DNA from 3 places in the Terribacillus aidingensis genome. Region 2 is predicted to be linked to each of the others. Evidence: riboswitches for the same ligand, from Rfam matches in the RefSeq annotation. Region 2 holds a riboswitch; each other region holds the start of a gene.
The links. Region 2 has a riboswitch for S-adenosylmethionine ahead of ssuE (NADPH-dependent FMN reductase). Riboswitches for the same ligand answer to the same signal wherever they lie in the genome.

Region 1 (7,742 bases), 200 kb from region 2:
CAAAGGGTAAACACCTATAACGAGATTCGCTTAAATCAATAAAACTTAGATTGGAGACCTAAAGATGGACTATCAATACCTTGGTAAATCTGGTTTGAAGGTAAGCAGACTTTGTTTGGGTACAATGAATTTTGGTACTACTACAGAAGAAAAGGATGCATTTCGAATTATGGATGCTGCACTTGATGCCGGCATTAATTTCTTTGACACGGCGAATGTATACGGTGCAGAAAATCGAGGTCTGACAGAATCAATTATCGGAAGATGGTTCAAGCAAGGCGGAGACCGGAGGGAGAAAGTCGTTCTAGGTACGAAAGTATACGGAAGCATGCATAATGCTGCCGATGGTCCAAATGATGAGGCTGGGTTGTCAGCTTATAAAATTCGGCGTCATCTTGAGGAATCTTTAAAGCGCTTGCAAACCGATCACATTGAGCTGTATCAGATGCATCATATTGATCCTGACGTAACGTGGGAAGAGCTATGGGGAGCTTTTGAATTAGGAATCAGCCAAGGAAAGATAGGTTATGTCGGCTCCAGTAACTTTGCTGCCTGGCAGCTCGCGGTAGCACAAGGCGCAGCAAAAAACCGTCATTTCTTAGGTCTGGTTTCCGAACAGCATAAATACAATCTCAACTGTCGATATGCTGAATTGGAAGTACTTCCAGCAGCGGAACAGCTTGGGATTGGCATTATCACATGGAGTCCTCTGGATGGAGGTCTGCTTGGCAGGAATGCACTTAAAAAATTACCTGGAAGCCGAAGTGATAAGATTGGTGATAAAATCGATGCCCAGCGAGTGCAATTAGAGAAGTTCGGCCAACTATGTGAAGAACTAGGAGAAACACAGGATAATGTTGCTCTGGCTTGGCAGCTTGCCAATCCAGCTATAACTGCGCCAATCATTGGGCCGCGTACAGTTGAGCAATTCGAGAGTGCATTACATGCGCTAGAAATTCACCTTGATGAATCCGTTTTAAAACAGCTGGATGAAATTTTCCCGGGTCCAGGCGGAGCAGCACCGTATGCTTATGCTTGGTAAATAGGAACTCCTGAATCCGTTATGGATTCAGGAGTTTTTTACTGCCCGAAGGACTGCATCCGCTAGCGAATACACTACTGCATCATCAGTAGGTGGGTTATGCAATCCAGCTCTTACATCACGAAAATGGCGCTGCAGCGGATTGTCGGCAGACAAACTCCGGGCTCCAACTATTCGCATGCATAGATCCACGACTTCGTTCGCTTTATTGGTGGCAATATGTTTTGCAGCAGCTAAATCAGGACTCATTTCTGATCTTTTTTCAGGGTGCTCGACCCACTTCCTGGCTGTAGCGTAAAGTACTTCTCTAGCATTAAAGAGAGCTAGTTCTATCTCGCCAATTTTTCTTCTAACCTCTGGAACATCTTTAATTGAACCCGGCAAGGAAACAGGCTGGAATTCTGACGCAAATTGAATGGTATAATCTCTCGCAGCAACAGCAATACCAAGGTAAACAGCTGCAATCTGTAAGTACCAGCCTCTTGGAGTGGATGTGCCTTTGTTTTCTTCCACAAGCAGCGCATCCTGGTCTACTAGTACGTCTTCCAAAATTAAATCATCGCTTCTTGTTCCTCTCATTGCGATGCTATCCCATGTTTCATCCACAGATACTCCGTCCAAACTATGATCAATTAAAAAGAAGCCTTTGTTTCCTGAAGGAAGTATAGTCGCGGTGGCTATGCTATAGTCCAAAGCAGCAGCTATGGAAGCAAAGGATTTACGACCATTGATTCGCCATTTTGAACCTTCCAGTTGTGCGGTTGTCCTTGGAGCTGCTCCTCGAGAAGGACTGCCGGTGGCGTTTTCTGTTTGAACCAAATTAAGAAGAATTTTGTCATGAATGATTTTGTTGCATAGATGCTGAAAACTTTGTTCGTCCCATTTTCTGCTTTCCGCATTTTCCAGTACAACACCGAGCTGCCAGCCAAATGATAGAGTGGTAGGAGCATCACCTTGAGCGAGAATCTCTTGCACTTGTAAGTACTCTACAAGATTTAATCCTTTGCCTCCATATTCTGTCGGCACAGTCAGTGACAAAAAGTCGTTCTCTTTTAACGCTTTGAAGTTTTCATAAGGAAACTCACCGCTGGCATCAATATGGGCTGCACGCTGCTTGAATTTTTTAGAAAGGCTTTTTGCTTGCTGTATCACTTGATCAAACACTTTTGTTTTATCTGCAGTATCTCGCATGAACATTCTCCTCATCCAAGTAAAGTAAAAACCTCTTTCATATGAAAGAGGTGGCGTTATGTAGGCATTCCCTCTCATCTCTCAGACTTGTCTGTCTGCTGGAATTAGCACCTTGCTTCATGAAAAGCGGTTGCTGCAGGGTCGTTGAACCAGTTCCTACCCTGACTCTAGATAAGTGTGTTTATTCGGTTGTCGGCATAAATATAAGTGATGATTTGAATATTGTCAATTATATATTTAATTTAGAAAACTTCATTGACAGGCAGTGGACTGTCCTGTATATTGGCATTAATTCAATAAGCATTTCTTATCCAGAGAGGTGGAGGGACTGGCCCTTTGAAGCCTCGGCAACAGACTGCTGCAGTACTGTGCCAATTCCAGCAAGCTACTAGCTTGAAAGATGAGAAGAGAGTGGACGTTGTACGCCTGCGTCGACTAAGCAAGACCTCTTCTTATCTGAGAAGAGGTCTTTTTATTTGTTAAAACGGAGGGATAAAAGTGGGGAAGCAAATCATTTTGAATGCATTCGATATGAATAGTGCGATGCATAACTCGCATGGGTTGTGGAAGCACCCAGAGAGTAAGCGGCATCGGCAGTATAAGGATTTGAATTATTGGATTGATCTGGCGAAGCTACTCGAACGCGGTAAATTCGATGCCATCTTCTTTGCCGATGTATTGGGGATATATGATGTTTACCGGAATAGTAAAGCTCCTTCTATCCGGGATGGTCTGCAGGTTCCCCTGAATGATCCAGCGCTATTGATTTCTGCGATGGCAAGTGTAACCGCGAATTTGGGTTTCGCCGTTACAGTAAGTACTACATATGAACCACCATTTGGAAATGCGCGTCGTTTTTCCACGCTGGATCATTTGACGAAGGGCAGAGTTGCTTGGAATGTTGTGACGTCATATCTTCCGAATGCTGCGCGGAATTTTGGTTTGACCGAAATGATCAAGCATGATGAGCGGTATGAGATTGCCGATGAATTCCTGGAGGTTTCTTATAAGCTATGGGAAAGCAGCTGGGAGGAGGATGCAGTGATTGAGGATTTGCAAAACCAAGTATTAGTGAATCCTGAAAAAGTACATGAAATCAATCATGAAGGCCATTACTTCCAGGTAGAGGGACCACATTTGAGTGAGCCTTCCCCACAGCGGACACCTGTGATTTATCAAGCAGGTACATCCGAACGTGGACGGGAATTTGCTTCCAAGCATGCAGAATGTGTTTTCGTTGGAGGGCCCACGCCTGAGCGCATCCGTTATTATGCAGAGGATATAAGGGAGAGAGCTGCCAAGCATGGCCGAAATCCAGATCATATTAAGATTTTCTCTTTCCTGAGTGTCATCGTAGCGGAAACAACAGAAGAGGCACAGCAAAAGTATCAGGAATATGCAAGTCATTGGAGTCCAGATGCTGCCAAGGCGCAATTTGGTGCAAGCGGCTATGACATTTCTGAATATGAGGAAAAGGATCCTGACGAGCCGTTTTCTTATGGTAAAACGACAGAAGGCGGTCACTATAAAGCAGCCTCATTGACAAAGGATGCAGCCAAGCAGCTGACAGTCGGCGAAGCATTGAAGCGGTTTGATACACCTGACAAAAGCTTGATAGTCGGGAATCCAGACGAGGTGGCAGATAGCATCCAGCACCAATTCGAAGAATCCGGAGTCGACGGTTTTAATTTGAACCATCTTGTTACACCAGGGGATTTGGAGTCCTTTGTTGACCTGGTCATCCCGATTCTGCAAAAAAGGGGACTTTATAAACAGTCCTACAAATCAGGCACATTGAGAGAAAAATTATTTGACTATGAATCAAGCAGACTGCCGGCTGGGCATCCCGCAACTAACTATCGCCAGCTGAAAATACCGACAGGAGAGGGAGATGAAAGGTGATAAAACTGGAGAACATCACAAAGAAATATAGCAGCAAGGGAAAGGAGATCATTGGCGTTAACGATGTGACACTAACCGTTGAAGCTGGAGAAGTGTTTGGGATAGTTGGATACAGCGGAGCGGGCAAGAGCACCTTGCTGCGCTGCATCAACCTATTGGAAAAGCCAACGTCTGGCAAAGTCTTTGTTGATGGAGTTAATTTGCATGAGCTGTCGCCAAAGGATCTGCGAAAAGCAAGACAGTCGATCGGTATGATCTTTCAAGGTTTTCATTTAGTCTCCTCAAAAACGGTATATGAGAATGTGGCATTTGCATTACGAGCTGCAGGAGCAGATAAAAAACAAATAAAGCAGCGAGTGGATGAGCTGCTTGCCTTAGTGGGGTTAGAGGATCGAAAACATCAGTACCCAGCACAGCTTAGCGGCGGTCAGAAGCAGCGAGTCAGTATTGCACGGGCACTTGCGAATCAGCCAAAGATCCTTTTATGTGACGAAGCTACTTCTGCCTTGGACCCTGGTACGACAAAATCAATTTTGGCTTTGCTGAAGAAAATAAATAAAGAACTGGGTCTGACAATCGTTGTCATCACGCACGAAATGGAGGTTGTAAAGGAGATTTGCAGCCGCTGTGCAGTGATGCAGGATGGGAAAGTGGTAGAGCATGGTCCCACTTATGATATTTTCTCCGATCCTGCTAATCCTCTGACAGTATCGTTTATCCAGACTGTACTTAGTTTTGATCTCCCTGAAGAATTATTGGGAGAGATAAACGGAAAGCTGGTCAGGCTGCAATTCAAAGGCAGCATTGCTGCCGATGCTGTTGTATCGGATATGCTGCAGGCTTTTCCGATCCGCGGCAATATACTGCACGGCAAAGTAGAGTACATCCAAAGCAAGCCGTTAGGAATTTTTGTGATGGAATTGAACGGAAATGAAGCAGAAGTAAATAAAGCAATTGCTTATCTGAGAGATAAAGTAAGCAAGGTGGAGGTGTTTGATGATGGATCGCGTAATCGCCATCTTGCCTGAATTGAACCAAGCATTTCTTGAAACGCTTCTAATGGTTTCCATCGCTTTGGCTGTGGCAATCTTGATTGGGCTGCCCTTTGGAATACTATTATTTGTAACAGACCGAGGTTTGTTTTTAGAAAATGTGGTGGTAAAAAGAATAGCCGGACTAATTATTAATCTCATTCGATCGGTTCCTTTTGTAATTCTGCTTGTCTTTTTACTGCCTTTCACACAATTTCTGCTCAATACGACGATAGGTCCTTTAGCTGCTTCTGTATCTTTATCTGTTGCAGCTATCCCGTTTTATGCGAGAATCGTTGAATCCTCAGCCAGGGATATAGACAAGGGTGTGATTGAAGCAGCTATTGCGGTAGGTGCTTCTCCGTGGATGATTATCAGAAGTATCATCCTTCCGGAAGTAAAACCGGGCTTAATCACAGGACTAACCATTACAGCTATCAGTCTTATTGGATATTCTGCTATGGCCGGCACAATAGGCGGAGGCGGGATCGGAGATTTGGCAATACGGTATGGGTACTACAGATACGATAATACAATCATGTTCACTACAGTTATCGTACTGATAGTACTCGTTCAAGTTGTTCAATACTTAGGTGATCTTATAGCAAGAGTTGTATCAAAAAGATGAACTATGAGGAGGAACGAAAATGAAAAAAGCTATTTTATTGTTATTTGCCACAGTGTTCATCACAGTCTTAGCTGGCTGCGGTTCCGGAGAAAGCAGTGCCTCATCCGATAAAAATATCGTCCTAGGTGCAACAATTCCGTATAGCGACATGCTTGAAAAAGGCGTAAAACCGTATCTGGAGGATAAAGGATATACAGTGGAAGTAAAGGAGTTCAATGATTATGTGCAGCCGAACAAATCGTTGGAAACCGGTTCACTAGACGCCAATTTATTTCAGCATAAAGTATATATGGACGCTTTCGCCGAGGAGAACAACATGGAGCTGACCAGCGTAATAACAGTTCCAACAGCACCTATCGGTATTTATTCAAATGAATTCAAGTCACTGGATGAAATAAAAGATGGAAGCACCGTTGCACTCGCTAATGATCCGACTAATCTTGGTCGTGGACTGACCGTCCTAAGAGATAATGGTCTTATTGAAATCGATGAAAATGCTGATCCATTGCGGGTCACAGAGAAAGACGTGATAAGCAATCCGAAGAATTTAAAATTTGAACCAGTAGAAGCTGCACAGCTGCCGCGGACATTGGAATCCGTTGATTTGGCTGCTATTAATGGAAACTTCGCTATATCAGCTGGCATCGATTTAGCAACAGCACTCGCACTTGACGAATTGCCGGAGGACATTCAGAACCGCGTAGTAGTCTCTACAGAAAATAAAGATGAGCAATTTGTTCAGGATATAAAGGAAGCGGTGGAGTCGGAGGAGTTTGCTAAGGTGATTGAGGAAGAGTTTCCAGAATTTCATAAGCCTGAGTGGATGAAGTAATGTACGGAAAGAGAAGGGTGATCCTTCTCTTTTTTTTGTGCTTAATAGATGTACCTTAAAGAAATTGTTCATGATATAGGTACCATATTTCGCAGACATAGCAGATTTACTTAAGTATAATTACACGGAAGAATAAGTAGAAAAAACTCTAGAGTGAAATGCCCGAACGGGAAAGACAGAACATCTTAGAATGGTGCATACTATTCTTAAGGATATCTTTAGGAGAAAAAAATGGACAATCATGTGTACACTCAAAACAATATAAAACAAGAAAACAATAATATGATCGCAGCAAGGATACCAGGATTAATTTGGATCTTTGTTACTTTTACTGCTTCTTTAATTTTACAAATTGTATCAGGCAGTTCTTTTCTGCATTGCGCTTTATTTAGTATATTGATCATTATTTTTAGCATTTTATATTGGCTTTCAAACAGATTCCTTCCAAAGAGAGCATGGATGTATTTTGGTGTCCAAGGGTTGATTGTGTATGGAAGTGCCTTTTTTATGTACAACGTTTCTGCAACAATTATTGCATTGTTTCCCTTGCTCTTAGGTCAGCTAGTAGGAATGGTTGGGAGAAACAGAGTTGCGTTCTTTGTAATATTATCAGGTCTTTCTATTATTGCATCAGTCATCATTATTCCAAATGAAGATTTGTTTACCTACTTTGTTATTGTTATTCCTGCTACTTTAATAATTGTTGCCTATGCTGCAATCTTCTTCAAACAGGTAAATGCAAGAATAAGAACGCAACAAATTCTGCAGGAACTGGAAGAGGCACATCACCAAGTAGAGAATCTAACGCTGTATAGTGAACGGCAGAGAATGGCTCGTGATTTGCATGATACGCTGGCACAAGGGATTGCTGGTATAAAAATGCAGCTCGAGGCAATCAATGCCCACCTTTCTAATGGAAATCAAGAGCGTGCGCAGCAAATAGCGCAACTTGCTATGAAAGGTGCCAGCTCCGTATTGGCAGATTCCCGGATTGTCATTGATGACTTACGTTTACACGAAGAAAATATCGACTTAGAGTACATCCTGCGCGAAAATACGCAGCAGTTTACAACTGCAACAAGTATACCATGCAGTTTAAAATATGCAGTCGTGCAA
Region 2 (7,742 bases):
AAATTATAACACATTCATATAGCGGAAGTAGTCAGTAACCAACAAATTGTAAATAATCCGCCTTCAAAAAGGTTTCTTTACCTAATTACATAAGAAGCCGCCAATTTCCTTCTTCAATGGGGCAAGAAATGAAAACTTCTATCCATCTTCTTTCTTTATACTGTCTCTGCTATTACTCTCCCATTCTACCATTACATTCGTTCCTGGGTACTTTAATTTGTCGGTCAAGCCTTGTTTTTTCATATGTAAAAATTCCCATATGGTTACTTTCATAATGAGATTAACTAAGGATCTTTCATATCCAAGAAAAAAGAAACCTCTAATCAAGAGGTTTCTCCCCACAAATCATCTGATATACCTATAAGCTGCTTTGCAAGAATTTCACGAGCAAGATTGTTGGAAGGCCCCATTACAATACCCGCTCTTGCATCACGGTAAAACCGTTCCAGCTTACCAATTTTATAACCATAACCTCCAGTAATGTCCATGGCGATTTGTGCAATCTCATTCACTGTATCCGAAGCATGTATTTTAAATGATAGCAAATCCTGCCGTGTTGAGGGACTAAGCTTTCCTGAGCCATTGTTAAGCTGATGATCAACCTCGCTTCGAAGCTGCTCCAGCCAGGCTACAAGCCCTTTATATTGGATCACGGCTTTAGCAAGCAAACTGCGGATAACCTGATAGTCGCCAAGACTTTTTCCAACATCACGATGATGATTCTGCTTGGCATAAACCGTTACTATATCAATAATGCCGCCAGCCAGGCCTGTCCAGACAGAACCCAGGCCAAGCAAATAAGCAATACTCGTTTCTACAATTGTACGGCCAGATCCTTCACTCCCGAGCAAATTTTCTTTCGGCACTTGCACACTGCCGAGCGTGAGTGAAGAGCTATGATTCCCTCTCACTCCGAGTGCATCCCAGCTTCCATAGCTTAAGCCAGGGTTCGTTCCTTCGATGATAAAATAACTCAAATCGTCAGCTGAAGAAGCCTCGGGTGATCCAGTTTGGACAATATAAAAATCAGCAAATCCGCTGCTTGTCGTAAACGATTTTTCAAGATTCAGCTCATATCCTTGAAGCGTCCGTTTTGCTCGGCTCGTGTTAATCCAGTATCTGCCTCCAGAGGTTCTTTCACTTGTCGAGGTTGTGCCAAAGCTCCCCGCCTTTACAGGTTTTAGCCACTTCTCCTGCTGTTCCTTTGATCCGAATCGGACTATCGCATCGGCCGCTTCCACATGCATCGTGTAAACAAGACCAGTCGAAGGACAGTGTGCAGCAATCTTTTCTGCCACTATCGAAAATGCTTTGTACCCTGCATCCAGACCCCCCAAGTGTTCAGGCAGCAAAATACCGTTCAATCCTTTATCAGCTAGTTCCTGCATGTTCGCCTTAGGAAAGATTTTCTCCCGGTCGAGCCGATCTGCAGAGGGGCCAATTGTCTGGTCAACTATTTCTTCTATCAACGAGTAAATGGTTTCTAATGTAGTTTCAGTTTTATTGGTCATGACTTTACACCGTTTGCTTTCCTTGTTCTTGAACTGCCCGCCCGATCTGACGTGCTGGATGATGAACTGGCAGTCTCTTATTTCCGCTTAAATTCTCGCGTAATGTATCGCCTTCATAATCCTTTCTGATTCTGCCCCGCTCCTGCAAAATCGGCACCACATAATCAGCAAGATCTTTAAAGGTTCCAGGAGTCACTGCGTATGCTATATTAAACCCATCGACGCCAGTCTGTTCAATCCACTCTTCCATTGCATCGGCCACTTGGACCGGTGTTCCGGCGACTACCGGACCAATTCCTCCTACCCCTACAAATTCGGCCACTTCACGGACAGTCCATTTTTTATTCGGATCAATCTTCGTGAACGTCTCCACGGCTGAATGGATCGCTTCATTCTCAACAAAACGAAGCTCTTCGTCCGGATCATATTCGGAAAAATCAATGCCGGTCCATCCACCCAGCAGTACCAGACCTCCTTCATAGCTTGCATGACTTCGATATTCTGCCAGTTTTTCCTGTGCAGCTTCTTCTGTTTCGGCCACTATCGGAGTAAAGAGACTCATCACTTTTATCTCTTCGGGGTCACGTCCTTGGCGCTTCGCTTCTTCTCGCAGCTTGTCTACATAGCTTTTTGTCACAGTAACTGTGGGGGTGCTTATAAAGACACATTCGGCATGCTTAGCAGCAAATGATCGGCCCTTAGACGATGATCCCGCCTGGAAAAGCACTGGCGTCCGCTGTGGAGAAGGTTCGGACAGATGTGCTCCCGGCACAGTATAATAGGTACCATTGTGGTGAATATCATGCACCTTTTCTGGGTCAGTGTACACTTTTCTCTCTGTATCACGAACAACTGCATCGTCTTCCCAACTACCCTCCCAAAGCTTATAGCAGACTTCTACGTATTCCTCTGCAATGTTATAACGCTCGTCATGTTTGACTTGCGTATCCAAACCAAGGTTTCTAGCTGCACTTTCTAAATAGGAGGTAACAATATTCCAGCCGACACGGCCTTTCGTCAAATGATCCAGAGTAGATACACGACGCGCAAAGCTGTATGGGTGCTCATACGTAACAGATGCCGTGACACCAAAACCCAGATGCTTTGTGACTTGGGCCATCGCCGGCACGACAAGCAGCGGATCATTTACCGGCACTTGTGCTGCTTGACGGACTGCTCCATCCCGGGAGTTTTGAAACACATCATATGTTCCAAGTACATCTGCTAAAAACAACGCATCAAACCGCCCACGCTCCAATAGCTGCGCAAGCTCTGTCCAATACTCCAAGTCCTTGTAACGATGTGCCTGATCATCGGGATGTGTCCATAACCCAGGTGATTGATGTCCAACGCAATTCATATCAAAAGCGTTCAAAAAGATCCGTTTGTTTGTCATTTGAAAATCCTCCTTTAGTTATCTGACAGCAAGCTCTTCTGAGGCATGTATTTGTGCTTTCGAAGCAGGGATTAGAAATGGTGTTAACAGAAAACTAAGTGCATATAAAATGGCAAATCCCCATACCACACCGATGATTCCTAAGTAGTTATTCAGTACTCCGACAAGCACCGGTCCCAGAAACTGACTGGCTCCAGCACCTAAATTAAGTACCGAGATCGCTGCACCGCGGTTGGCTGGAGCAAGCGTCGGCAATATAGCAGACAGCGGAACAAAAGCTGCTATTGCAGCACCGAAAAGAACCGCGTTCAGCACAAGCAGCGGGATATTTGCTCCGAATGCTGCCGGGATATAGTAGTAAAGCAAAGAACAAACAGCTGCTCCCACACAGCCAAACCAACGGACTACCTTGACCCAGCCGATTCGGTCACCTATCATTCCAAACAACACCCCAGCCGCCATATTGCTGATGGACTGAATTGCCCAAAGCTGGAGCCACTGACTCGTCGAAATATCCAGGAAACTCGTGAAAAATCCAGGCATCACAACTACGAAACCATACCATCCTGCTGTATTGATTGTCCGAAGCAGACCTCCAGCAGCAACGCGAGGGCTCTCCCAAAGAATCGTGATTCCTTTAAGTGCCTCTGCCCATTTATTTCCCCGGCTTTGATCCTGAATCCTGACTCCCTGGCGATCTTTGTCATCTACTAGTGCGACACCTAAAATTCCACCAAGGATAATCCAAATAAGCGAGCTCCACAATGTGGCCATTTCACCGATGTATGGCAGTAAAATACTCGGATAATAGGAGCCAAGAAAACCAATTCCCCCAGCAAACATAAAGAAGAACCATCCCATTGCTGTTGCAAGCTTTTGCTTTTCCGTACGGTAGGCAATCCAGACAATAAAAGCAAAAGCAAACAGCGGGTAGCCAAAACCGCGCAATCCGTACATAAGCACCATCATTGAAAAGCTTTCCATGTAAAGCCCCAGATACAGAAAGCCGATTTCAAAAACAACCCACGTCACAAGCCCAATCAGCATCGTTTTTCGAGGTCCGATGACTTCTCCTAGAACACCAGCCAGCCAGGAAGCCAGTGTAAGCACAATCCCATAAGCACTGAACATAATAGCTGACTGATTGGTAGTGAAGCCAATGTCGACGACATACTTAGACAGGAATGCCTGTTCGATGCCATCCCCAGTCATGAATAACAAAATCGCAAGCAAACCGCCAATGACTTGAACTGGTATACCGAACAACGTTTTCGTTGCTTTCATTACTTCCCTCCTTTACTTTGCGATACTGATAGAGTGATTTCGGCGAATAGCCTCAACAAGCTGATTGGCTTGCGTGTTAATCCTTATACCTGTTTCTGCATCTGCCACTGGTTGATCAGGGTTCTCCTTGTTGATATGGTGATCGCACAAATATACTCCCTGTAAAGGCTCTCCCTTAAGATTCGCGATCAAGGGCTTTAACGCATAATCAATCGCTAACAGATGAGCTGGGCTGCCTCCTGTCATGATCGGAAGTACGGGTTTGTGCTTAAATGCATCTTGAGGCAATAAATCAAGCAATGCTTTCAACACGCCTGTATATGCTGCTTTATATACAGGCGATGCAATGATTAATCCTTTCGCGCCGCTGACAGCATGACCCGCCTGCACAATTGCAGGGCTGTCGAATCTTGCATAAATCAAATCCTCCGGCGCAAAATCGGTAACGCTGATTTCCTTGACGGTGAAACCTTGCTCTTCAGCCAGTTTACCTGCATAGTTAGCAGCCAGCTGAGATCTGGAATGTTTGGACGGGCTTCCTGATAAAATAATAATGTCAGTCAATTTTCATTTCTCCTTTTTCTGTAGTAGAGTGACTAAACGAAAAAAAGCTCTCTTTTCCGAAGAAAAGAGAGCTTGATATAATCGCCCGCACTCTTATCTTCCAAGAAATTAATCTTGCTGGATTTAGCACCTTTCTGACTTAGTCAGAGGTTGCTGAAGCTTCATCGGGCCAGTCCCTCGGCTTCTCTTGATAAGAACTGTATGAAATTGTTTATAATGATACGGGCGTTGCTAAAAAAAGTCAATAGGAATTATCTAAAAATTTTTAATATATTACTTTTTCAAATCCATCTTTTTATCGGTGCATATCGAATCTAACTTGTTCATTAGTCTAGTGATCGTCGAATTCTTCAGAGTTTGCTATACCTGCTGACATTCAGAAGGATACCAACAGAGCTCAGCGTAAGTGTAAGCGATGATCCTCCATAGCTTAAAAACGGCAGTGTAATACCAGTAACCGGAATCAAACCTATTACAACACTGATATTAATCATACATTGGATAGCTATCATACCAGTGATGCCTAATGCCAGCAGACTGCTAAAGCCATCAGGCGCGCGAAGAGCTACTTGAATGCCTCGCCACAGAAACAGCAGGAAGAGAAGCATAACGCCAGCACCTCCGATGAAGCCAAGCTCTTCTGCCAGAATGGCAAAAATGAAATCCGTCTGCGGCTCCGGAAGATAGAAGAATTTTTGAAGACTGTTGCCTAAGCCGAGCCCCATCAATCCACCTGGACCGATTGCATAAAGAGATTGGATTATCTGGAATCCTTCCCCTAATGGATCCTCCCAAGGATCAAGGAAAGCGGTAATGCGCTGTATACGATATGGCGCAGACAAAATGAGCGCTGCGAAAGCACCTAGTCCTAAAATACCGAGACCGACGAAGTGGGAGATTCTGGCTCCGCTAACTAAAATCATCACCATACAAGTAAGAACTAGAACAACACCTGTTCCAAGATCCGGCTGGAGCATAATCATTCCGAAAGCTGTAAAAACGAGCAAGAGTGAAGGCAGAAATCCTTGCTTCAAGGAAGTTATATATTTCTGCTTGGCTGAAAGATAAACAGCTAAATAGATGATCAAGCCCAGCTTTGTGAATTCAGAAGGCTGGATACTGAAGGCCCCTACCCCGATCCAGCTTCTTGCACCACCACGGACCAATCCGACTCCGGGAATCAAGACGGCAATAAGCAAAATAAAGCAAATCAACAGTAAAACCTTCGCATATTTCCGCCAAATCTCATAATGCAATCTGGAAATGACCAGCATAGCCCCTAATCCAACACCGGCGAACAATAGCTGCCGCTTGGCAAAAAAGAAGCTATCGTCAAATTTATATTCCGCCCATACAGCAGAAGCACTATACACCATGATGATACCGATTGTCAGCAGGCCTCCGATAGAGAAGAGCAATAGCCAGTCCGTCTTCGGGAGATTAGATTTACGCAAAGAAAAACCCCATTTCCTTGGATTGGAATTGGGGGTCCGCATGCAGCGAAGCGGCTGAGCAGGACAAGCCCCTACTCTAATGTATGCACCGCTTCTACAAACATGTCTCCTCTTTCTTCAAATGTCCGGTACTGATCCCAGCTTGCACATGCTGGAGACAGAAGGATTACATCGCCGCTCTGAGAGATGCGATAAGCAATTTCAGCTGCCTCTTTGACATCCTTCGCATGTTCAATTAGTTCAATCCCGGCCATATAGGCAGTCTCTCGCAATTTTTCAGCTGTTTCACCGAACACGATCAATGCTCTTACATGTTCCATGAATGGGACAAGAGTCTCAAACGTGTTACCGCGATCCAAGCCTCCTGCAAGCAGGATTGTCGGCTGATCGAATGATGACAATGCTTTTGAGGTTGCCAAAATATTGGTAGCTTTTGAGTCATTATAGAATGCACGGCCATTAATGTGCTTTATATACTGCAGCCGATGCTCAACACCTGAAAAAGTCTTCAATACTTGCTGAATACCTTCGTTAGTCGCTCCGGCTAGCTTAGCAGCTGCTAAAGCAGCGAGTATATTCTCCAGCTGATGGCCTCCGACAAGCAGGATATCTTTTAATGCTGCTATCGGTTCGTCCTTGAAATACACATGTGTATCATCATACCATGCACCATCTTCCAGCTTTCTGGAACCTGAAAAAGGAACAAGGGTTGCTTTCGCATTTTTGACGATATCACGAAGCCGCTCATCCTCCGCATTATAAACAAGATAGTCAGTTGCATCTTGATTACGGAAAATATTAGCTTTCGCTTGTTCATAATTTTCAAGAGAATGGTGATAATCCAAATGTGCTTCAAAAATGTTCAGCATAACACTTATGTTCGGACGGAACTGATCGATACCTTGAAGCTGGAAAGATGAAAGCTCCAAAACAAGCCGGTCATCTTCTGTCGTCCTGTCGGCAACTTCGGACGCGGCTGTACCGATATTACCAGCAACAAACGTACTTACCTGGCTCTCTTTGAGCATCTCATAAGCAAGTGTTGTCGTTGTAGTCTTACCGTTTGATCCGGTAATACCAATCAGAGTACCCTTGTGAAGCAAACCAGCAAGTTCGACTTCCGTCAGTACTGGAATATTTCTTTCCATTGCTGTTTGTACTATCACATTCTCATAACGAATTCCTGGATTCTTAATCAAAACATCAATATCTTCCAAAAGTTCTACTTCTTGCACACCAAGCCTCACTTGTGCACCTTTTTGCTCGAGGATTTGGACAAGTTCTTCTTGATTGGTTGTATTCAGATCACTTACCCGAACGTTGCGTCCGTGGGCAAGCAATGTGCTGGCAGCAGCAAATCCACTCTTTGCCAAGCCAAGTACAAGCACGTTTTGATATGGGAATTTGGTTTCAAAATCACTCATCATAATCCCACCTTCATGTAGACACCGATGACAGCGAATAATAGTCCTACAGCCCAAAATGTCGTTACTACACGCCATTCCGACCAACCGGACAGTTCATAGTGATGGT
Region 3 (7,742 bases), 1.1 Mb from region 2:
CCTGTTCGTCCAAACCAGCTTCCTGCAAAGAACGCTGAAGGAAGATATACGGATCAGTCCCGACAGTTGCGGCGACTTTCTTCCCTTTCAAATCTGCTGGTTCTTGGATATCGCTGTCCTTAGCAGCAACCAATGCTGTCCATTCTGGTTTTGATGCCAGATATATACCTTGAATCGGATTGCCATTCGCCTTGGCAAGCAAGGCGGCACTTCCTGCTGTAGAGCCGAAATCAACGCTGTTACTGTTCAAAAATTCCAGTGCTTTATTAGATCCTTGGCTTAGTGTCCAAGTTACTTCGATGTCAGAATCCTTGAATGCTTCTTCTGCCCATCCTTTATTCTTTATCACCAGACTTGCTGGGGAGTAGTAGGCATAATCCAAGCGAATTTGTTTTAGTTCACCTGATGCACTGCTGGAGTTTCCGCAAGCTGCCAGAAAGACGATGACAACTAAACTAAGTAAAGCTAGTAAACTTCTTTTATCTATAAGGGGAATCTTATTCATCAATCGTTACTCCTTTGTTATCCAGTTCACAGGCATACGTGCTGATCGAACCGCGCAAGCGTTGTGCTTCTTTGTATGTGCAGCGATTGTGAACGACTTCCAATCCTGCTTCTCTTGCAATAGCTGCGGCTTCCTGCGACACGACACCTTCTTGGAGCCAGAAGATTTCCGGACGAACTTCCGCCGCTTCTTTAGCGAGTTCCACAGCTGCTTCAGGACTGCGGAAAATCTGAGCGATATCGATTTTCTCCGGTACGCTTGTCAAATCAGGATAAGCTTTTTCTCCCAATACACTCGTTTCGGCAGGATTAACAGGGATGATTTTGTATCCGAGTCGCTGCATCTTCCGTGCCAAACGATTACTTGGACGCTGTTCCTTACTGCTCAAGCCCACTACTGCAATAGTTTTCTGACGGCCTGTCGCATCTGTCGCACTGCCGAGTGCTTCCCGGATGACGGCTTCATCATTGATAACGATTTTCCTTGACTCGGAACGGATTCCCGTCGCTTTTTCCAAGGCACGGTCTAAATCGTGGATAAGATCATCTACTGACTCGATTCCAACAGATAGACGTACCAATTCTTCTTTTACTCCTGTAGCAGCGAGACCTTCCGCATCCAGCTGTAGATGTGTTGTTGACGCAGGATGAATAATCAATGATTTGGCATCCCCGACATTGGCAACGTGTGACCATAGCGCAACATTGTTGATCAAAGTAGCACCAGCTTTTCTGCCGCCTTTGATACCGAAGTTGACAATCGAACCAGCACCGTTCGGAAGCACTCTCTTACCTATTTCATACGATGGATGGCTGCTGAGCCCAGGGTAAGCAACCCAATCAACTGCCGGATGCTGTTCCAGATAGCTTGCCAGCTTTTCTGCATTTTGGACATGGCGTTCAACGCGCAAGTGCAACGTTTCCAGCCCCTGAATCAGCTGCCATGCATTAAACGGGCTTAGCGCAGCGCCTAAATCGCGAAGCAATTGCACACGCAATTTCGTGCTGAAAGCGAGTGTGCCAAAATCAAATGCATAGCGGATGCCGTTGTAGCTTGGATCAGGTTCTGTAAATGTCGGAAATTTCGGTGAATTCCAATCAAACCTGCCTCCGTCTACAATCAACCCTCCTATAGAAGTACCATGACCGCCAATCCACTTTGTCGCACTATGGACGACAATATCAGCACCAAGTGTAATCGGTTTGCTCAAAATCGGTGTAGCAAACGTACTGTCGACGATTAGAGGAATACCAGCATCGTGAGCCACTGCTGCTACTGCTTCCACGTCTAGTACATGCAGACTCGGATTCCCGATGATTTCAGCAAATACAGCCTTCGTTTTGTCTGTAATTGCTGCGCGGAAAGCTTCCGGATCGGTCGGATCGACGAATTTAACGTTGATTCCGTAGCGTGGCAGTGTCGTGTGGAAAAGATTGTACGTTCCGCCATACAGATTGGTCGCTGCTACGATTTCGTCTCCAGCGCCTGCCAGATTGAGAATGCTGTAGCTGATTGCTGCCATACCAGACGCAACACCGACTGCTGCAACGCCGTCTTCCAGCAATGCAATCCGTTTTTCCAATACATCGACGGTAGGGTTACCAATACGGGAATATATGTTACCAGGCTCATCCAAGGCGAATAGGCGCTCTGCATGATCTGTATCATGGAAAAGGTAAGAAGTTGTTTGATAAAGCGGCACCGCTCTTGAACCTGTTGTCGGATCTGGTGCTTGCCCGCCGTGTAATGCTAATGTCTCTGCTTTATAAACTTGATCTGTCATTTTGTCATTCCTCCAATTATTTATAAATGAAAAAACAGCTTCTCGTAAGAAGCTGCTGCATAAGCATGGAACTTCTTATCTCTCAAACTCTTTGTTTGCTGGAAGTAGCACCTTCCAAGCATTGCTGCTTGCAGGTTGCCGGGCATCATCGGACCAGTCCCTCCGCCTCTCTTGATAAGCTATTATGAAATTTTTATAGGTTGCTGAAGCAAATGACGGATATGATGTCCCCACTTCTCAAATTCAAGCAAAAAGCCATCATGTCCATATATTGTTGTTACATCTACATGGCGCGCACCTGGAACTTCTGCCGCAAAGCGGCTAATCTCTTCCGGAGGGAACAGCAGATCCCTCGAGAAGCCGAACGACAGTACAATCGCTTTTATACTTTGGGCAGCAGACTGCCAGCCACCTCTGCCCCTTCCGATATCATGGCTGTTCATAGCCTCCAGTAATGTCATGTAACAGTTGGCATCAAAACGATTGACGAGCTTCTCTCCTTGGTAGTTCAAGTATGATTCCACCTCATATGCTGCATCGTCCCTTTGGGATGCAGCGCGTCGGAAGCGCTCATTATATTGATGATCAGAACGGTAAGTAAGCATTCCTACCATCCGTGCAAGTCCAAGACCTGCTGCAGGTAATTTGTCTGCTGTGTAATTACCATTGTTCCAATTCGGATCAGATGTGATAGCTGTCTTGGCCAAGTGATTATAGGCAATCGCATAGTCACTCACAAAAGGAGTTGCTGCAAGGGGGATTAGTACATCCATAAAATCCGGGTACATGACACCCCATTCCAGCACTTGCATCCCTCCTAATGATCCGCCGATCACAGCCCTCAAATGAGAGATTCCTAGCTTCTCCAACGCAGTGCGCTGAACCGAAACCATGTCACGAATCGTGATAGCAGGAAATGCCGATGCGTACCTCTCTCCCGAAATTGGATCTATTGATAAGGCACTTGTTGTCCCGTTGCATCCGCCAAGCACATTGAATGTAATTATCTGATACCGGTCGGTGTCGATAAAACCTCCGGGCTGCAGCAATCCGCTCCACCAGCCTGGATCTGCACTGGTGCCGGCCGCAAACTGATCCCCTGTCAGAGCATGGCAGACCAGCACCGTTTCTCCCGATTCAGGACCGCTTTTTTCATAAGCAACCTCTACCTTTGAAAGGATATGACCTGATTCAAGCTCGAAATCCCCGATGAGAAGTTTGCCGGTTTGGTATAACTGTTGTGACTTCATGTTCCGTACGCTTCCTCCCCTCAAATAAAAAAGCCACCCTGAGAGGACAGGGTGGCAATATGTACCGACTTGTCTCTCTCATCTCTAAAGTGCATACGCACTTTCAGGAATTAGCACCTTATAAGCATTTCTGCTTGCAGGTTGCCGGGCATCGTCGGGCCAGTCCCTCCGCCTCTCTTGATAAGAGCTTGCTATTTATTTGTTAACAGGATTGTAGCATGTGTTATTTTATGAGTCAACTATAAATTCTGAAATTTCCATTTACGTTATAAATATCCCTGGAAATTTGGACGCCCCGCATCAGCTAATGCCAATGCGGGGCTAAAATGTAACTTTTCTATTGTAAGTAGAGGATACCTAATACATCCTCCTGCCGCGGTACTTGTTCCACATGGTAGTTTACACTTAAACGATGCAATCCCTACCTCTATTGCATCCTCACGGCTCCTAGGCCGCTCCAGTCTGAATAAGTACTTCTGATTAAAACTATAGCAGAATGCCAATGATCTTCGATAAAGTTACTTAAACATCGAAGACGTTAACTATCTTATCATGCTTTACAATTATTGTCAAACTCCCGATGTAGCACTTCTCCGCAGCTGACTATCTATTCCCGCTAGCAACCTGCACAAACCACCCTAAATTTCCCATCTTTCTTAGATGCAGTCCTATTTTAAGTAACACTTCATGACGAAAGCCCTGAAAACACTTACACAAGTTGGTCAGAAATATTCACGTAAGATAACCTGACAAGTTTGTTACATTTTTTTGTCTGGCACTTATAATGAGAAAAGATTTAAATTTTCAAACAATAAAGATACTCACAGGGGGTAGAGAAGATGGATATGGCTAATACGGTATTCATGTTTGTCGCAACTGTCTTGGTATGGTTGATGACACCAGCACTCGCACTCTTTTACGGCGGGTTAGTAAGAAGCAAGAACGTACTGAGCACAGCGATGCATAGCTTTACGACAATGGCAATCGTATCGATTATCTGGATTATTATCGGCTTTTCATTGGCGTTCTCACCAGGTAACGGAATTATTGGAGGATTAGATTTCTTCGGACTTAATAATGTTGGTTTCGAACCGGCTGAAGGACACACTATTCCATTCAACTTATTCATGATGTTCCAAATGACATTCGCGATTCTGACAACTGCAATCGTGTCTGGCGCTTATGCAGAACGTATTCGTTTCCCAGCATTTATTCTTTTTACAGTTCTATGGGTCCTCATCGTTTACTCCCCGCTAGCACACTGGGTATGGGGCGGCGGCTGGATAGCTGAAATGGGCGCACTCGATTTCGCAGGCGGAAATGTTGTCCACATTTCCTCCGGTCTTGCAGGCTTGGTTGTTGCCATCGTCATCGGCAAACGAAAAAATGCTGGTTCCACAGCACCGCATAACCTGATCTTCACCTTGATTGGCGGCGCTTTGCTTTGGTTCGGCTGGTTTGGGTTCAACGTCGGCAGTGAGCTTGCTTTCGATGATGTAGCAATGTATGCCTTCATCAATACAAATACTGCTGCTGCCGCTGGTGTACTAGGCTGGATGATCATTGAATGGGTCGTCAACAAAAAGCCAACACTACTGGGAGCTGTATCCGGTGCAATTGCTGGTCTTGTAGCTATTACTCCGGCTGCTGGTTTCGTTTCCCCGATTGCCAGTATTCCAATAGGCTTCATCGGCGGCCTTGTCTGCTTCTGGGGTGTCGGCTGGCTGAAACAGAAGCTTGGTTATGATGACGCACTGGATGCTTTCGGCCTGCATGCAGTAGGCGGTACGTGGGGCGGCATCGCAACTGGTTTGTTCGCTAGCGACTCCATTAACGCAATCGTGGAGCACAATGGTCTTTTCTACGGTGGCGGTATTGATCTATTATGGAGACAGGTGGTTGCCATCATCGCGACATTTGCCTTCGTCGGCGTGGTGACATTCATCCTGATCACAATCGTCAACCTTATCTTCAAAGCACGAGCTACTGATGAAGAAGAAGCAAAAGGCTTGGATCTCACGATGCATGGCGAGCGTGCTTACCAGGACTAATTAAAAGGAGGAACGGTATATGAGTGACATGTTCAAGGTTGAGATTATCACTAGAAATTCAGCGGATCTTGAAGCTTTCAAAATGAAAATGGCTGAAATCGGAGTATCTGGCATGACTTTCTCCCATGTGCAAGGCTGCGGTTTGGAAGAAGGCTATACGGAGTTATACCGGGGCGTCAAGAAAGTACAGAATGTATTTGATCGACTAAAAGTGGAAATCGTCGTCAGTGCAGTTCCAGTCGATGACGTCATTAAAGCCGCTAAAAGCGCACTCCATACTGGTAAAGCAGGTGACGGAAAGATATTCGTCTATCCAATCCAGCAAACAATTGATATCAATACAGGAAAACAAGGTCCGGCTGCCTTGTAAGAAAAGTGCTCCCTCATGGGGGCGCTTTTTTCTACGTGAAAAAGCCAGCCCATTTTCAGGCTGGCTGGGAGAAGAACATGAGCAGGCTAGTAACATTAGGGCGATTGTTCTCATACGATACAGCAGATAGCTCTAGCAGCAATCCCGCTTTTGGCTTGGGGGCCTGGCGGGAGAGCTACCTTTATTTCACTATTCTATATGATAGATTTTAGCCGTATTCGGGTCATTTTCTATGTGGCGGCGATCTTCATCCACAAGATCTTTCAATTTTTTTATGGCATCTTCAAATTCATGCTGTGATAACTGGTTTGTTGCACGCAGGGAGCAAAGCATAGCATAGGCAATCGGCATCGTATTCACTTCTACAATCACATCTACATCAGAGTTGCCGCTATGGGCAACATGGGAACGGTTGTCATTTCTGCTGGTTGAGAACGGGTTTTTTTCATATTTTCTTACATTGCTCATGTTTATTCTCCTTCCTTATTCTTTCTTATCTTCTGCCGCAAGAACCGCCGCGTCTGCGTCTTGGACGGCGGCCTTTTCCGTGGCCTTTGCCATGGCCTTTACCGTGGTCGTGTCCATGATCGTGATCGTGGTCATGGTCGTCATCTTCGAAATCCAGATCAAATTCTTCTTCTACTTCAGCATCTGCTTTTGTTTTCACGTAAACCCAAGAGTTGCCGCTTTTAACGACTTTAGCTGTGTTGTAGTTTTTGGATTTGCTTTCAGATTCAGATTCGTTATCTACGTTTGTACCTTCAAATTCTTCTTCTTCACGATCGTGTTTGTAGTAGCTCATAGTTTGATTTCCTCCTTCGTATTTGCATTTCTTTTCCCATTTTTCACCCATCAGTTATTCCTCCTTCTTTTTTTGTTATCGCCTTACAGTTATAAGCTATGCAGTTATCCCTTGATGTGTATGGTCAAACTGTTCAGGGGCAAACATGGAATTTGATGATATAGTGGAGGAAAGGAGGAGCACACAATGACTTTTGATTGCGAAGCATATGCTGAGGGCATTACAGTTCGACCTCTCCGTAAAGAGGATTATGCGAAATGGTTCAGCGGTTTCAGCCGGCGCAAGCTGTCCCAGCATGCCCATGATCCTGGACTGCTTGATATGACAGAATGTACAGATTCTTGGTTTTCCGATTTAGTGGACAAGCATCAGCAGCTCGCTGCAGAAGATAAAGCCTATATATTTGCTGTTTTCCGGCTAACAGATGGCATCCACCTTGGGATGATCGATTTTTCCACTCTGGCACGTGATGATTTCCATTGGGGAAGAATTGGATATACGATCCATAATCAGCATTGGGGCAAAGGCTACGGTAAGACAGCCGTACGATTGGCACTGGAAATTGGGATTTCCCAGCTTCACTATAACCGGATTGAAGCTCATATCAACCTGGACAATCCGCAATCAATCGCACTTGCCAAAAGCGTTGGCATGCATTATGAATGCATTCGCAAAGGTTTCATCTTTGAGAATGGACAATGGACAGATCACCTCGTCTTTATCCATACAGCACAAAAATGACGGGCTTCTGCTGAAGCCCGCCGATTCCTTTATCTATACTCTTCTTCATATTCCCTCTTCAGATTCTCTGCTTCTTCCGGCATTCCATCATGCCGCTCGTACGTATCAGTACCTGTTTCTTCATATACCGCCTGCTGCTCATGACCAGCACTATTATCATAACGAATTTCAACATACCCGCCATCTGCATATATATAAATATCAGATGTATCACGAGTCAAATTCATATCGTCGCCTTGA

Region 1: it holds a riboswitch for S-adenosylmethionine, as region 2 does, so the genes downstream of both, ABXS78_RS06140 (LLM class flavin-dependent oxidoreductase) here and ssuE (NADPH-dependent FMN reductase) in region 2, are expected to answer to the same signal.
Region 3: it holds a riboswitch for S-adenosylmethionine, as region 2 does, so the genes downstream of both, ABXS78_RS12990 (PLP-dependent aspartate aminotransferase family protein) here and ssuE (NADPH-dependent FMN reductase) in region 2, are expected to answer to the same signal.

What each region holds. Positions count from the first base shown of each region.
Region 1 is NZ_CP159996.1:1,126,914-1,134,655, forward strand. Features, by position in the region: gene ABXS78_RS06125 (sulfurtransferase) at 1-20, shown strand, start outside; gene ABXS78_RS06130 (aldo/keto reductase) at 65-1,042, shown strand; gene ABXS78_RS06135 (acyl-CoA dehydrogenase family protein) at 1,070-2,233, opposite strand; SAM riboswitch class I at 2,305-2,411, opposite strand; SAM riboswitch class I at 2,538-2,640, shown strand; gene ABXS78_RS06140 (LLM class flavin-dependent oxidoreductase) at 2,732-4,135, shown strand; gene ABXS78_RS06145 (methionine ABC transporter ATP-binding protein) at 4,132-5,163, shown strand; gene ABXS78_RS06150 (methionine ABC transporter permease) at 5,129-5,794, shown strand; gene ABXS78_RS06155 (MetQ/NlpA family ABC transporter substrate-binding protein) at 5,814-6,626, shown strand; gene ABXS78_RS06160 (sensor histidine kinase) at 7,086-7,742, shown strand, end outside.
Region 2 is NZ_CP159996.1:1,322,394-1,330,135, reverse strand. Features, by position in the region: gene ABXS78_RS07120 (acyl-CoA dehydrogenase family protein) at 324-1,511, opposite strand; gene ABXS78_RS07115 (LLM class flavin-dependent oxidoreductase) at 1,516-2,907, opposite strand; gene ABXS78_RS07110 (MFS transporter) at 2,926-4,191, opposite strand; gene ssuE (NADPH-dependent FMN reductase) at 4,204-4,755, opposite strand; SAM riboswitch class I at 4,846-4,952, opposite strand; gene spoVE (stage V sporulation protein E) at 5,106-6,209, opposite strand; gene murD (UDP-N-acetylmuramoyl-L-alanine--D-glutamate ligase) at 6,281-7,633, opposite strand; gene mraY (phospho-N-acetylmuramoyl-pentapeptide-transferase) at 7,633-7,742, opposite strand, start outside.
Region 3 is NZ_CP159996.1:2,456,925-2,464,666, forward strand. Features, by position in the region: gene ABXS78_RS12985 (aliphatic sulfonate ABC transporter substrate-binding protein) at 1-505, opposite strand, end outside; gene ABXS78_RS12990 (PLP-dependent aspartate aminotransferase family protein) at 498-2,288, opposite strand; SAM riboswitch class I at 2,361-2,469, opposite strand; gene metX (homoserine O-acetyltransferase) at 2,471-3,538, opposite strand; SAM riboswitch class I at 3,614-3,725, opposite strand; gene ABXS78_RS13000 (ammonium transporter) at 4,378-5,589, shown strand; gene ABXS78_RS13005 (P-II family nitrogen regulator) at 5,609-5,959, shown strand; gene ABXS78_RS13010 (hypothetical protein) at 6,149-6,427, opposite strand; gene ABXS78_RS13015 (hypothetical protein) at 6,453-6,761, opposite strand; gene ABXS78_RS13020 (GNAT family N-acetyltransferase) at 6,948-7,502, shown strand; gene ABXS78_RS13025 (hypothetical protein) at 7,532-7,742, opposite strand, start outside.